Regions from separate parts of the Terrabacter aeriphilus genome, predicted to be linked through region 1. Evidence: predicted binding sites of a transcription regulator. Region 1 holds the regulator's gene; each other region holds the start of a gene.
The links. Region 1 encodes LexA, which represses DNA repair genes until DNA is damaged. Its sites were predicted from a motif close to TCGAACANNTGTTCGA; they were not measured.
Positions count from the first base shown of each region.

Region 2: a site for LexA is predicted at 3,078-3,093, ahead of recA (recombinase RecA). Genes of this name have one in related genera too.
Region 3: a site for LexA is predicted at 2,354-2,369, ahead of ABD979_RS07505 (alpha-ketoglutarate-dependent dioxygenase AlkB). Genes of this name have one in related genera too.

Region 1 covers NZ_BAABIW010000020.1:115,973-120,516, reverse strand. Annotated here, with positions in the region: gene ABD979_RS16015 (hypothetical protein) at 1-120, opposite strand, end outside; gene ABD979_RS16010 (LysM peptidoglycan-binding domain-containing protein) at 355-789, opposite strand; gene lexA (transcriptional repressor LexA) at 1,018-1,797, shown strand; gene ABD979_RS16000 (Sir2 family NAD-dependent protein deacetylase) at 1,853-2,794, opposite strand; gene ABD979_RS15995 (LysR family transcriptional regulator) at 2,891-3,838, shown strand; gene ABD979_RS15990 (gamma-glutamyltransferase) at 4,013-4,544, shown strand, end outside.
Region 2 covers NZ_BAABIW010000010.1:71,322-75,865, reverse strand. Annotated here, with positions in the region: gene miaB (tRNA (N6-isopentenyl adenosine(37)-C2)-methylthiotransferase MiaB) at 1-295, opposite strand, end outside; gene ABD979_RS07285 (YceI family protein) at 471-1,076, shown strand; gene ABD979_RS07280 (regulatory protein RecX) at 1,185-1,847, opposite strand; gene recA (recombinase RecA) at 1,850-2,899, opposite strand; gene ABD979_RS07270 (DUF3046 domain-containing protein) at 3,131-3,373, opposite strand; gene ABD979_RS07265 (DUF3352 domain-containing protein) at 3,534-4,544, shown strand, end outside.
Region 3 covers NZ_BAABIW010000010.1:123,948-128,491, forward strand. Annotated here, with positions in the region: gene ABD979_RS07495 (glycosyltransferase family protein) at 1-871, shown strand, start outside; gene ABD979_RS07500 (maleylpyruvate isomerase family mycothiol-dependent enzyme) at 852-1,667, opposite strand; gene ABD979_RS07505 (alpha-ketoglutarate-dependent dioxygenase AlkB) at 1,681-2,331, opposite strand; gene recO (DNA repair protein RecO) at 2,456-3,184, shown strand; gene ABD979_RS07515 (isoprenyl transferase) at 3,222-4,001, shown strand; gene ABD979_RS07520 (hypothetical protein) at 4,050-4,544, opposite strand, start outside.

The DNA of each region.
Region 1 (4,544 bases):
CACCGCCGTCGCGACGGCGGCCAGGTCGTCGGTGACCCCGAGCCGGCGCACCCGCGCCAGCACCTCACCGATCGTCAGCGCGCTCTCGCGCAGCGCGGCGGTGTCCACCTCGTAGTGCATCGCTCGTGGCTCCCTTCCCCGGTGGTGACGCTAGGACGTCACGGCGCCGGACCGGGCCCGTCGTCCACAGGGCGCCGGAGGCAGCAGAACGCCGCACCCCGTGCAGGGGTGCGGCGTCCGGACGGGGCCGGCGGGGTCGAAGCGCCGGTCCCGACAGCCGCTGGAGGTGGAGCCAACGCGGCCGTTGGGGGTCTGCGCACGGTGTGCGCAGAGGTCTGCTGGGTCGGAGCGGGCTCAGGGACCGGGGACGACCAGCTGCTGGCCGGCATGGACCTGGCTCGAGCTGAGACCGTTGGCGAGCTGCAGCTCGAGCACGCCGTCGGCGCGGCTGAGACCGGGCAGCTCCCGGGCGGCGATGCCCGAGAGGGTCTGCCCCGGCTGGACCGTCAGCGTGCGCGGCTCGCCGGTGGCGGACGCGAGCTGGCCGGCGAGGCCGACGGCGAGCAGGGCCACGACCGACGCGACGAGCAGGGAGACGACGAGACGGCCGAAGCGCGTGAGCCGCATCGGGACGCGGGCGTCCCGTGCAGCCCGGGCGGCTCGCGCGGCGCGGCCCGCCTCGCGACCGGTCGGCACGGAGACGAGGCGCGGGCGCCCCTGCGGACCCGACGCGGCCTGCTGCTCCTGCGTCGCGATCGGACGAACGGCCGTCAGCACGGTGGCGCTCATGGTGACCTCCCCTAGCTCCGGATCCACCGAACAGGTGTTCGATGGAACGTCTGGACGATTTCTAGCACGTATGTTCGATGAAGTCGAGACACGCGTCGAACAGGTGTTTGGCAACTGTGTTCGAACCTCGTAGGCTTTCCGCACACCACACACCTCACCAGCCACCACTGACATCGGTCGTCACGACCGGTCGCAGCAACGGTCTGACGAGCCGACGAAGGGGACACCATGGGCGTGACCGAGCTTCCCGACCGCGACACCGGCGACGGGCTCACGGTGCGTCAGCGGAAGGTGCTCGAGGTGATCCGCAACTCCGTCGACCGGCGGGGCTACCCGCCGAGCATGCGCGAGATCGGCGACGCCGTCGGCCTCGCGAGCCCGTCGAGCGTCTCCCACCAGCTCAACGCGCTCGTGGCCAAGGGCTACCTGCGCCGCGACCCGAACCGACCGCGCGCCCTCGAGGTCGTCTCCCCCGACGCGACGGCCGAGCAGGTCGGCTACCGCGGTCGCGCCACGTCGCCCGCCCGAGCCAGGGCGGACACGCCCGCCGCGCGCGGCTCGCGCGGCGCCCGGACGGCCGGCCCGGCCGGCGACCAGTACGACACCGAGACCGACTCGGGCGACGCCCGGCCCGAGGCCTCGTACGTCCCGGTGCTCGGCAAGATCGCCGCCGGCGTGCCGATCACCGCCGAGGAGGTCGTCGAGGACGTCTTCCCGCTGCCGAAGCAGCTCGTGGGCGAGGGCGACCTCTTCCTGCTCAAGGTCGCCGGCGACTCGATGGTCGAGGCGGCCATCTGCGACGGCGACTGGGTCGTCGTGCGCCAGCAGCAGCACGCCGAGAACGGCGACGTCGTGGCCGCGATGCTCGACAACGAGGCGACCGTCAAGACCTTCAAGCGCACCGACGGGCACGTGTGGCTGATGCCCCACAACCCCGACTTCTCGCCGATCGACGGCGACCACGCCACCATCCTCGGCAAGGTGACCGCCGTCCTGCGACGCATCTAGGACGCGCCGAGCGTCAGATCCGGAGCGTCAGACCCAGAGCGTCAGACCCGGAGCGTCAGACCCCGAGCGCGGAACGCAGGCCGGTCAGGGTGGTGCCGAGGGGCGCGTGCAGGCGCAGGCTCGCCTCGGCATCACCACGCGTGGCCGAGCGCGTGACGATGGCGACGGGCACGCCCTTGGCGTGCGCCCGGCGCACGAACCGGTAGCCGCTCATCACCGACAGCGACGAGCCGAGCACGAGCAGCGCCCCTGCCGTCTCGACGAGGCCGAAGCACCGCTCCACGAGGGGCTTGGGCACGGACTCGCCGAAGAAGACGACGTCGGGCTTCACGGTGTCGTTGCCGCAGACGAGGCACCGCGGCGGGTGGAACGACTCGACGAGCTCGTCGGCCAGGACGATGTCGCCGTCCGGGCGCACCTGCTCGCCCCACTGCGAGCCCACGGCGTGCGCGGCGGCCGCGAAGCGCGCCATGAAGCCGGGGTTCGCCTCCGTCATCCGCTCGTGCAGGCCGAGTCGTGAGGTCACCTCGCCGCAGGTGAGGCACACGGCCCGGTCGAGCGAGCCGTGCAGCTCCACGACGTCGCGCGCCCCGGACGCCTGGTGCAGCCCGTCCACGTTCTGCGTGATGACGGGTCCGAGGTAGCCGGCCCCCTGCAGGTCGGCGACGACCCGGTGCCCCTCGTTCGGCTCCGCGGCGTCGAAGCGCTGCCAGCCGATGTAGCTGCGTGCCCAGTAGCGCCGCCGGGCCTCGCCGGAGCCGGCGAACTCGCCGTACGTCATCGGCTCGACGCGGCGGGTCCCGTCAGGTCCGCGGTAGTCGGGGATGCCCGACTCCGTCGAGAGCCCTGCACCGCTCAGCACGAGGACCCCGCCACCGCTCACGAGGTCGACGAGGTCCTCGAAGGTGCCGAGGTCGTGCGTCACGAGCGGCAGGATGCGCGAGGTGGACAGCCGTGTCGTCGGGGACGAGGAGGACAGACCGGTCGGCTGGGACACGCGACCAGCCTACGTCGCCTCGTCGCACGACCTCGTCACCCATGCCTTGCTGACGTCACCTCACTGAAAAGCATAAGAACCCGTTATGATTGGCCCATGATCGATGCTGCGGGCCTGCGGGTCATGAAGGCCATCGCCGACGAGGGAAGCTTCACGAGCGCCGCGAACGCGCTCGGGTTCACCCAGCCGGCCATCTCGCAGATGGTGCGGCGCCTCGAGCAGCGCACGGGCACGGTCCTCGTCGAGCGCTACGGCCGTCAGGTCCGCCTCACGGAGGCCGGCCAGGTCCTCGCCCGTCACGCCGTCGGGGTGCTCGCGGCGCTCGACGCGGCCGAGGAGGAGATCACCGCCATCGCGGGTCTGCGCGCGGGACGCGTGCGGCTGCAGGCGTTCCCGAGCTCGTCGGCCACCCTCGTGCCGCGCACCCTCGCGATCCTCAAGGCCCGCCACCCCGACATCACCGTCACCTTCACCGAGGCCGAGCCGCCCGAGTCGCTGGCGGCGCTCCGTCGCGGCGACTGCGACGTGGCCGTCGCCTTCGCCTACGAGGGTGCCGACCTCGGGGAGCTCGAGGAGGACCTGTCGCTCCTCGTGACGCGTCGGCTCATGGACGACGAGGTGCGCCTCGTCGTGCCCCGCGACCACCCCCACGCCGGTGACGCCGCGGCCAGCCTCGCCGACTTCTCGTCGGAGGAGTGGATCGCCGGCTGCCCGCGCTGTCGTGGCCACCTGCTCTCGCTGGCCGACCACGCCGGGTTCCGCCCCAACGTCGCGTTCGAGACGGAGGACTACGTCGCCCAGCTCGGCCTCGTCACCGCCGGGCTCGGGGTGGCGCTCGTGCCGGACCTCATCCTCAACGCGGCGAAGCACGACGAGGTCGCCACGCTCCCCCTCTCCCCCGCCTCACGGCGCCAGATCCTCGCCGTCACCACCTCCGACCTCCAGCGGGTGCCCGCGGTGGCCGCCGCGCTCCACGCCCTGGTCGAGGCCGCCGGCGCGGACCCCCGCCCGCCCCGTGCCGAGCTCGCCGCCGCGGCCCGCTGACGCAGCCCACCGAGGGACCCGGCCGAGGGAGCCCGCCGCGCGCGGACGCGCCGTCCGCGCGCCCGCGGTCCCATCGGCATACGGTGGTGCCATGGGTGACGACGACCGCAGCTCCTCCCTGACGGAGCCCGATCGGGAGCGGGCGCGGCGGGCCGCGACCGACCGCGAACCGTCATGACGAGGGTCGCCCTCGCCGCCTCCGGCCCGGCGCCGCTCGAGGCCGGGCTGGAGGCCGCCGCCGACGGCGGCAACGCGGTCGACGCGGCCGTCGCAGCCGCCCTCGCCTCGATGAGCACCGAGCCCGGCATCGTCAGCCTCATGGGCGGCGCCTTCGTCAACGTGTGGCCGGCAGGCGGTGACCCCGTCGTCGTCGACGGCAACGTCGAGATGCCCGGCCGCGGGCTCGACCCGTCCGCGTTCGGGCGAGGCGTGCGGCAGGTCCGCACCGACTACGGCGGCGGCGTCACCATCGGCGCGGGGCACGGCTCGGTCGCGAACTCCGGTGCGCTGCAGGCGCTCTCGCTCGCACGGGAGCGGTTTGGCGTGCTCCCCTGGCGCCGGCTGGTCGAGCCGTCGGTCCACTTCTGCCGCGACGGCTACCGCACCGGGGCCGCGGCCGCGCTCTATCTCGCCCTCGTGCGCGACAGCCTCTTCGGCGACGACCCGGAGGCGCACGCCCTCATCACCGGCGCCGACGGCGGACCGG
Region 2 (4,544 bases), on a different contig from region 1:
TCTGCATGTCCGGGTTCTTCTGCTTCGCCGGGCGCAGCTGGCCGAGGTTGCCGTAGAGCTTGTTGTCGGCGTTCTCGCGGACGGCGCACGTGTTGAAGACCACGACGTCGGCCACCTCGGGGCGTTCCCCCGCGGGCAGGCTGGCGAGGTCGACGTAGCCGGCCGTCTCGAGCAGGCCGGCCAGGCGCTCGCTGTCATGGACGTTCATCTGGCACCCGTGGGTGCGCACGTCGTAGGTCCGGCGACCGGCGGGCTGCTGCACGGCGCTCGGCGCCGTCATGTTCTCGGTTGTCATGGCACCGACAAGGGTACGTCGTGCGGCCCGGCCCGCCCGACCCGCGTGCGAACCCTGGGGGGACGCGCGGGAATAGCACGCCCGGACGCACCGTTGACGCCCTTGCTTGACACTTCAACAACTTCCCCTCATCCTAGTTGTTGAAAGTTCAATAACCTACTTCGAAGGACCTGACATGGGACTGTTCAACCGCACCAAGGACGACGCCGTCACCGAGACGCCCTCCACCGCCGTGGCCGACATCACCGGCGACTACACCCTCGACCCGAGCCACACGCGCGTCGGCTTCTCCGCGCGGCACGCCATGGTCACCAAGGTCCGCGGCCACTTCGACGAGTTCGAGGGCACCGCCCACATCGACACCGCCACGCCCGCCAACTCCTCGGTCACCGTGACCATCTCCGCGGCGAGCGTCACGACCGGCAACGAGCAGCGCGACGGCCACCTCAAGACCCCCGACTTCTTCGACATCGCGAACTACCCGCAGATCACCTTCGTCTCGACCGACGTCGAGCGCGACGGCACCGAGTGGGCCATCACCGGTGACCTCACCATCAACGGCGTGACCAAGTCCGTGACGATCCCCTTCGAGGAGACCGGTTCGGCCAAGGACCCGTTCGGCAACACCCGCGTCGGCTTCGAGGGCGAGGTCACCATCGACCGCACCGAGTGGAACCTCTCCTTCAACGCCGCCCTCGAGACCGGTGGCGTCCTCGTCAGCGAGAAGGTCAAGCTCGAGTTCGACGTGTCGGCCATCGCGAACGTGCCCGCGCAGGCCTGAGCGAGCCCAGCACCACGCCCGAGGGGTGGGAACCGGACCGGTTCCCACCCCTTCGCGCCACCCGGGCACCCTCGTCGGCACCCACCAATCGCGCTGCGGCCACTCCCGTCAGTCGCGCTCGTGCTCGGGCAGGCCGTCGAGCGCATCGCGGATGACGGGCCAGGCCGTCTCGCCGGGATAGCCCTTGCGGGCGAGCATGCCGGCGAGCCGCCGCGCCTGGACGTCAGGCGCGAGCCCGCGCATCGAGCGCAGCTTCTTCGCCACGAGCTGCTCGGCCCGGAGCCGCTCGTCGCCCGGGCCGACCTGCTCGAGGGCCTCGTCGGCGAGCTCCTGGTCGATGCCCTGCTTGCGCAGCTCGTGCGCGAGGGCCCGGCGGGCGAGCCCCCGGTCGGACTGCTTCGAGCGGACCAGCATCTGGGCGTAGGCCTCGTCGTCGACGAGGCCGACCTCGGTCATCCGGTCGAGCACGCGGGCAGCCACGTCGTCGGCGCAGCCGCGCTGGCGCAGCTTCTTCTCGAGCTGTGCGCGACTGCGCGGAGCCATGCTCAGCTGGCGCAGGACGATGGCGCGGGCCACCGAGTCGGCGTCGGCCTCAGGCAGCTGGGCCTCGGTGTCCTCGGGCGGTGGCGCCCAATCGGGCCGCTCCCCCGCCGGCGCAGAGCCCCAGGGGGCGCGGACGCCCGCGACACCCTCCGCCTCGGCGAGAGCGGCCGCGGCGCGGGCCCGGCGCTCCGCCGGGCTCGCGCCACTGCCGTGGTGTGGACCGGTCACGATCAGAAGTCGACGGGCACGTCCGCGACCTCGGCCGGCTGGTCGACGCGGGGGCCCACCCCGAGCTTCTCCTTGACCTTCTTCTCGATCTCGTCGGCGAGGTCGGGGTTGTCCTTGAGGAAGTTGCGGGCGTTCTCCTTGCCCTGGCCCAGCTGGTCGCCCTCGTAGGTGTACCAGGCACCGGCCTTGCGGACGAAGCCGTGCTCGACGCCCATGTCGATGAGCCCGCCCTCGCGGGAGATGCCGTGGCCGTAGAGGATGTCGAACTCGGCCTGCTTGAACGGCGGCGAGACCTTGTTCTTGACGACCTTGACGCGCGTGCGGTTGCCGACCGGGTCGGTGCCGTCCTTGAGCGTCTCGATGCGACGGACGTCGAGACGGACCGAGGCGTAGAACTTCAACGCCTTGCCACCCGTCGTCGTCTCGGGCGAGCCGAACATGACGCCGATCTTCTCGCGGAGCTGGTTGATGAAGATGGCGGTCGTGCCGGTGTTGTTGAGCGCACCGGTGAGCTTGCGCAGCGCCTGGCTCATGAGGCGGGCCTGCAGACCGACGTGACTGTCGCCCATCTCGCCCTCGATCTCGGCCCGCGGCACGAGCGCGGCGACCGAGTCGATGACGATGATGTCGAGGGCGCCGGACCGGATCAGCATGTCGGCGATCTCGAGCGCCTGCTCACCCGTGTCGGGCTGCGACACGAGCAGGGCGTCGGTGTCGACACCGAGCTTCTTGGCGTAGTCGGGGTCGAGGGCGTGCTCGGCGTCGATGAACGCCGCGATGCCGCCGGCCTTCTGGGCGTTCGCGACGGCATGGAGGGCGACGGTCGTCTTGCCCGAGGACTCCGGGCCGTAGATCTCGACGACACGGCCGCGCGGGAGTCCGCCGATGCCGAGCGCGACGTCGAGCGCGATCGAGCCCGTGGGGATCACCTCGATCGGCGGGCGGATGTCGTCGCCGAGGCGCATGACGGCACCCTTGCCGTAGCTCTTCTCGATCTGGCCCATCACCGAGGAGAGGGCCTTGTCCTTGTCCTTCATCTGCACCGAAGCCATGTCGGTCACCTATCTGCCGTCTGCGTTGCGGTCGTCTACCTTCGACCCGGGCCGAGGCCTCGCCGGTGCGAGATCCGCTGTCGGGTCAGACGTTAGGTGCCGGCGCCGACATCGGGGTGTTCCACGAGACGGCCTGTGGACGATGGGGGTGGTGGCGCAGGACCTGTGGAGAACACTACCGAACACGTGTTCGACCCGGAGCACGACACGCCGCGAGACGCCGTCGCGTCCTCAGCGACCCGAACGACCGCCCTCGGCCCCCCGCGCGACGCGCGTGTCACGGCCGAGGCGTCGCGCCGGCGGGACGTCCATGTCGACGCAGAGCGCCTCCCACACCGCCCGCGGGGGCTCGCCGTCGGCGAGGGCCTGCGCAGCCGTGCGGTTGCCGAGCGCCCCGATCACGTGGTCACGGGCGAGGGACCCGGCATACGCCGCGCCGAACTCGTCGTCCATCAGGGTCCAGAAGTGGCTCATCCGCACTCCTGCAGTCTGCCACTCCCCCGCCGGGAACCCCGCCGCGCGCATCCGGCGTCCGAGGGTTGCCGCAAGCGCGCACGCCCGCGTCCCGCGACCGGTATCGTCCTCATTCGCCCGTGCCCACACGGGCCCAGCGCACACGTCAGGGGAGCAACCAATGACCGAAGACCACCCGGGACCCACCGAGGGTCCCTCCGACGCGCCCGACCCGTCGGCCGCCGGCACGCCCGGCCCGGAGACCACGCAGGCCGTCCCGACCGAGCACACCGTGCCGGTGCCGCAGTACTCCTACCCCGCCGGCGCCGACGCGACGTCCGCGCACGCGCCCGCCGCGGCCGGCGTCGCGCTCGCCGACGAGGCGACGCAGCCCACCACCGGTGGTCGCCGCCGCACGGGCCTGCTCGTCGGGGCGCTCGCGACGGTGCTCGTGCTCGGTGGTGCCGGCATCGTCGCCACCACCGCGCTGAGCGGCGGTGGTGCCCAGCCCGCCGAGGTGCTGCCCGGCGACGCCTATGCCTACGTGCGGCTCGACATCGACCCGTCGGCCGGCCAGAAGATCGCTGCCGTCCGCTTCCTCGGCAAGCTGCCGCAGGTCAAGGACACCCTCGGCAGCGACGACCCGCGCAAGAAGCTCTGGGAGCTCGCGACGAAGGACTCGAGCAACGCCTGCGCGGCGAAGTTCAGCTACGACTCCGACATCGCCCCGTGGCTCGGCGACCGCGCTGGTGCCGCCTTCCGCCCGGGCGGCACGAGCGACAAGCCGAACGTCGCGATCGCCGTGCAGGTCAAGGACGAGGACGCCGCCAGGGACACGCTGACGAAGCTGCTCGCGTGCGACACCGACGGCACGGGCGCCGAGCTGCGGATGAAGGACGGCTACGCCCTCATCACGCCGAAGGGCACCGGCGACGCCACCGTCGCGGCCGTCGACCGCGGCTCGCTCGCCGACAACGCGACGTTCGCCGACGACATGGGCGCGCTCGGCGAGCAGGGCGTCATGTCGGCCTGGTTCGACGCGACCAACGGGATCAAGGAGATCTCGAAGCTCGGTGGGTCCGGCATGGACTCGACCCTGGCGACCGCCGGGGCGAAGGGACGCTTCGCCGCGGCCCTGCGCTTCGACGCCGACTACGTCGAGCTGTCGGGCGTCTTCCGCGGCGCCGACGGG
Region 3 (4,544 bases), on a different contig from region 1:
CGTGCTGTGGGTGCTCGCCGTCGTCGCCGTCGCGATCGCGTATGCCGTCAAGACCACGCCCGTGGTCATCGCCGTCGCCGCGGTGCTGACGACGGTGGTCGCCCTCTTCGACCACGGGCTGGCGCCGGAGCGCCGGGCCCGGGTGCTCGCCGCCTGCGCGGCCTCGGCCCTCGCCTTCGTCGGGCTCGGGGTCGGGCTGTCCGCGGCGGCGACCTCGGCGGCCGGTGTCGACGCGAGCCGCCTGCACACCGAGGTGTCGCCGCCGCTGCTGTGGTGGGTGGCGCTCGGCGCGGACGAGCAGCGTGGCGCCGGGGGCGTCGTCAACTACGGCGCGTACTCGCGGCCGATGGTCGACGCCGTCGACGGGGCCTCGCAGGAGCAGATGAGGGCCTACGCGGCGCAGTTCCTCGCGGACCGCTGGGACGAGCGCGGCCTCGGCGGGAGCATCGCGTTCTACGCCTCGAAGACGGCGTGGAACTGGGGCGACGGGATGTTCTGGGCCTGGGGCGAGGGCCCGGACTCCCTGCCCGGCACGCTCGCCCCGGCCACCGGTCCGACCGCGATCGTCCACGCGCTCAACGGGTTCGAGGGCGACGCCTACCCGCTGCGGGCCGACCTCACCCAGGCGCTCTGGCTCGCCGTGCTGCTCGTCGCCGGTGTCGGCCTGCTGCGCGTGCCGTACCGCCGCGAGACCCTGCTCGTCGCGGTCTCGGTGCTCGGGATCGCCGCCTTCACCGTGGTGCTGCAGGGGCGGTCGCGCTACCTGTTCGCCTTCGTCCCGCTCGTCGTCGCGCTGGCCGGGCTCGTGCACGCGCACGTGCCGCGGCCGGCTCGGCGACGCGGTCGGCCCCTCAGTCGATCGAGTCGCTGAGCACGGCGTCGACCGCCGCCTGCGCCGTCGGATCGCCGTCCCGGGCGATCGACCCCTCGGGCGGCCGGTTCCACAGCCAGCAGTCGAGGTCGGCCGCGGTGCCGCTGATCTCGGCGACCGAGCTCGGGTCGGGCCCGTCGGCGACGAGGAAGCGCTGCAGGTCGATCTCGCGCCCGTTCCAGCTGCCGGTGATCCGCACGGGGGTGACGGTCCACGTGTGCATCGCGTCGACGGTGGCGATCGTCACTGGCCCGGCGACCGGAGCGTGGGATAGGTCCTCGTCGGGCTCGTGACCGCGCATGATCCGGAGCGCCTCGTCGACGCCGTCAGCCGCGAGCCTGGGGTCGAGCGGCGTGCGGTCGCCGACCGTGAGCTCGGCGTCGAGGCGGTGGACGAGGGCCTCGTGGGCCTGGCGCCGGGCGATGTAGCCGGCCGTCTTGTCGTCGGCCCACATCCAGAGCGGCGTCGTCGGCGCGAGGTCGGTCAGCTGCCGATGGAGCCGCTCGCTCGAGCGGTCGAAGAAGGCGAGCAGCCCCGACCGGTCGGTGGGCCGCTCGTCGCGGGCGTCGTTCATCGCCTCGACCGCCGCGGGGTCGGTGAGTCCCCGTTCGGCGATCTCGCCCCAGAACCACTGCACCTCGGCGAGGTGCCAGAGCAGGTCGTCCGCGCTCCAGTCGGGGCACGAGGGCACCCGGGCGTCGGCCGGCGCGGTCGCGAGCACCGCGCGGAAGCGGGCCGAGTCGGCCGCGAGGTGGTCGAGGTAGGGAAGGGGGCCACCTGAGCGGCTGGACGGCATACGGGATCTCCTGTCAGCGGACGCCTGCGACACGGAACTGCACGGAGATGCGCGGTCCCATCGGCTCCGACGTCTTGGGGACCGCATGGTCCCACGTCCGCTGGCACGAGCCACCCATCACGACGAGGTCACCATGCCCGAGGGCGTAGCGCAAGCTCTTTGCCCTCGACCCGGGGATGGGGCCGCCGTCGCGGGGCCGGAGCGCCAGGGTGCGCGCGGAGCCCAGCGACAGGATGGCGATCATCGTGTCGCTGTCGCGCGACCGGCCGATGCGGTCGCCGTGCCACGCGACGCTGTCGCGCCCGTCGCGGTAGAGGCAGAGGCCCGCGGTGACGAACGGCTCACCGAGCTCCGGCGCGTAGTGGCGGCTCAGCGCGTCGCGCGCCTCGACGAGCATCGGGTGGGGGAGACGCTCGTCGCCCGCGTAGAACTTCGTGAGGCGGGGCACGTCGACGACGGAGTCGTACATCTGGCGGCGCTCGGCGTGCCACGGCACGTCGCGCAGCAGCGCCGTGAAGAGCTCGTCGCCGGCCGCGAGCCAGCCGGGCCGGACGTCGACCCAGGCGCCGTGGGCGAGCGGGTGCCGCACGGTGCCGGTACCGAGGGCGCGCAGGGTCATCGCCTCGCCCAGGTCGAGCAGCGAACCCTGGAGTGAGAGGTCCATGACCCCACGATAGACCACGTGGTCGAACGCGTGTTCGAACCTCGGGGGCCGAGTTCCGGGCCGACCTCGGGGAGCCCGGCGCGTGCGGTGCGTCCCACACCCCGGAGGGGGAGAGAATGGGCCCATGCCCCTCTACCGTGACGAGGCGATCGTCCTGCGCACCCACAAGCTGGGCGAGGCCGACCGGATCATCACGATGCTGACGCGCACCCGGGGGCGCGTGCGGGCCGTCGCCAAGGGGGTGCGGCGCACGAAGTCGCGCTTCGGCTCGCGGCTCGAGCCCGGCATGGTCATCGACGTGCAGTGCTACGAGGGGCGCAACCTCGACACCGTGACCCAGGTCGAGACGCTGGCCCCCTACGGCGACGCCATCGCCCGCGACTACACGGCCTACACGTGCGCCACCTCGATGCTCGAGACCGCGCTGCAGCTGACCGAGGAGCACGAGCCGCAGACCCAGCAGTTCCTCCTGCTCGCCGGCGCCCTCCGGTCGCTCGCCGAGCACAACCACGACGCGGGCCTCGTGCTCGACGCCTACCTGCTGCGCTCGCTCGCCATCGCGGGCTGGGCCCCGAGCTTCGTCGACTGCGCCAAGTGCGGCGCGCCGGGCCCGCACCGCGCCTTCCACGTGCAGGCCGGTGGGGCCGTCTGCTCCGCCTGCCGCCCGCCCGGCTCGAGCGCCCCGGCCCCGGAGACGTTCGAGCTGCTCGCATCGCTGCTCACCGGCGACTGGGACGTCGCCGACGCGAGCGACGAGCGGCACCGCAGCCAGGGCAACGGGCTCGTGTCGGCCTTCCTCCAGTGGCACATCGAGCGGGGTCTGCGGTCGCTGCGCCTCGTCGAACGAGCCTGAGCCCGAAGCGAACCCGCTCCCGACCGACCGGAGACCCATGTACGCCAAGCCGTTCCCGCACCCGTCCGGGGCGATGCCGCCCGCGATCCCCGCGGACCTGCTGCCGAAGCACGTCGCCATCGTCATGGACGGCAACGGTCGATGGGCCAACGCGCGCGGGCTCCCGCGCACGAAGGGGCACGAGGCGGGCGAGGCGTCGCTGCTCGACGTCGTTGCCGGAGCCGTCGAGGTCGGCGTCACGCACCTGTCGGCGTATGCCTTCTCGACGGAGAACTGGCGTCGCTCGCCCGAGGAGGTGCGCTTCCTCATGGGCTTCAACCGCGACGTCATCCGCCGCCGCCGCGACCAGCTGAACGAGTGGGGCGTGCGCATGCGCTGGGTCGGCCGCGCGCCCCGCCTCTGGAGGTCCGTCATCAAGGAGCTCGAGATCGCGCAGGAGCTGACGGCGCAGAACACCGGGCTGACCCTCTACTTCTGCGTCAACTACGGCGGCCGCGCCGAGATCGCCGACGCCGTCCAGCGGATCGCCCACGACGTCAAGGACGGTCGCTTGCGGCCGGGATCGGTCGACGAGAAGACGATCAAGAAGTACCTCGACGAGCCGACGATGCCCGACGTCGACCTCTTCGTGCGCAGCTCCGGCGAGCAGCGCACGAGCAACTTCCTGCTCTGGCAGTCGGCCTACGCCGAGATGGTGTTCCAGAACCGGCTGTGGCCCGACTACGACCGTCGCGACCTCTGGGCCGCCATCGAGGCCTACGTCGACCGCGACCGTCGCTACGGCGGCGCCGTCGACACCCCGACGACCGCTCCCTGAGCCACCCCGTCGGGTCGACGCCGCTGGTCTCCGGGTGGCTCGGGACCCTCAGCGTGCCGCCGGATCGGACGGCCGGCTGCGGCTGATCGCGGCGCGGATGCGGTTCCAGACGACCTCCGGTCGGTCGAGGTCGGACCACGTCACCCGGACCACCGTCCAGCCCTCGTCCTCGAGCGCGTCCTGGCGCCGCTTCTCCTGCCACAGCACGTCGCCACCGTGCCGCGGGTCGGTGTACTTCACCTTGCCGTCGAACTCGATGAGCACCCGGGTGCCGTCGATGCGGAAGTCGGCGCGGCGCGTGCCCAGTCGGGTCGCGACCTCGAGCTGCGGCGTCACGGACAGCCCGAGGTCGGCAAGAAGGTGGGCCAGGCGCGTCTCGCCGGGGGACTCGTGCCGGCCGTCGCATCGCTCCAGGGCCGCGACCGTGGCCCGGATGCCGCGATGCCCCGACAACAGGGCGGCGGCCTCGCGCAGCGACCCGGCCGTCACGAGGCCGCATCGAAGGGCGGCGTCCGCGCAGATGGCCGCATCCATGGATCCGGC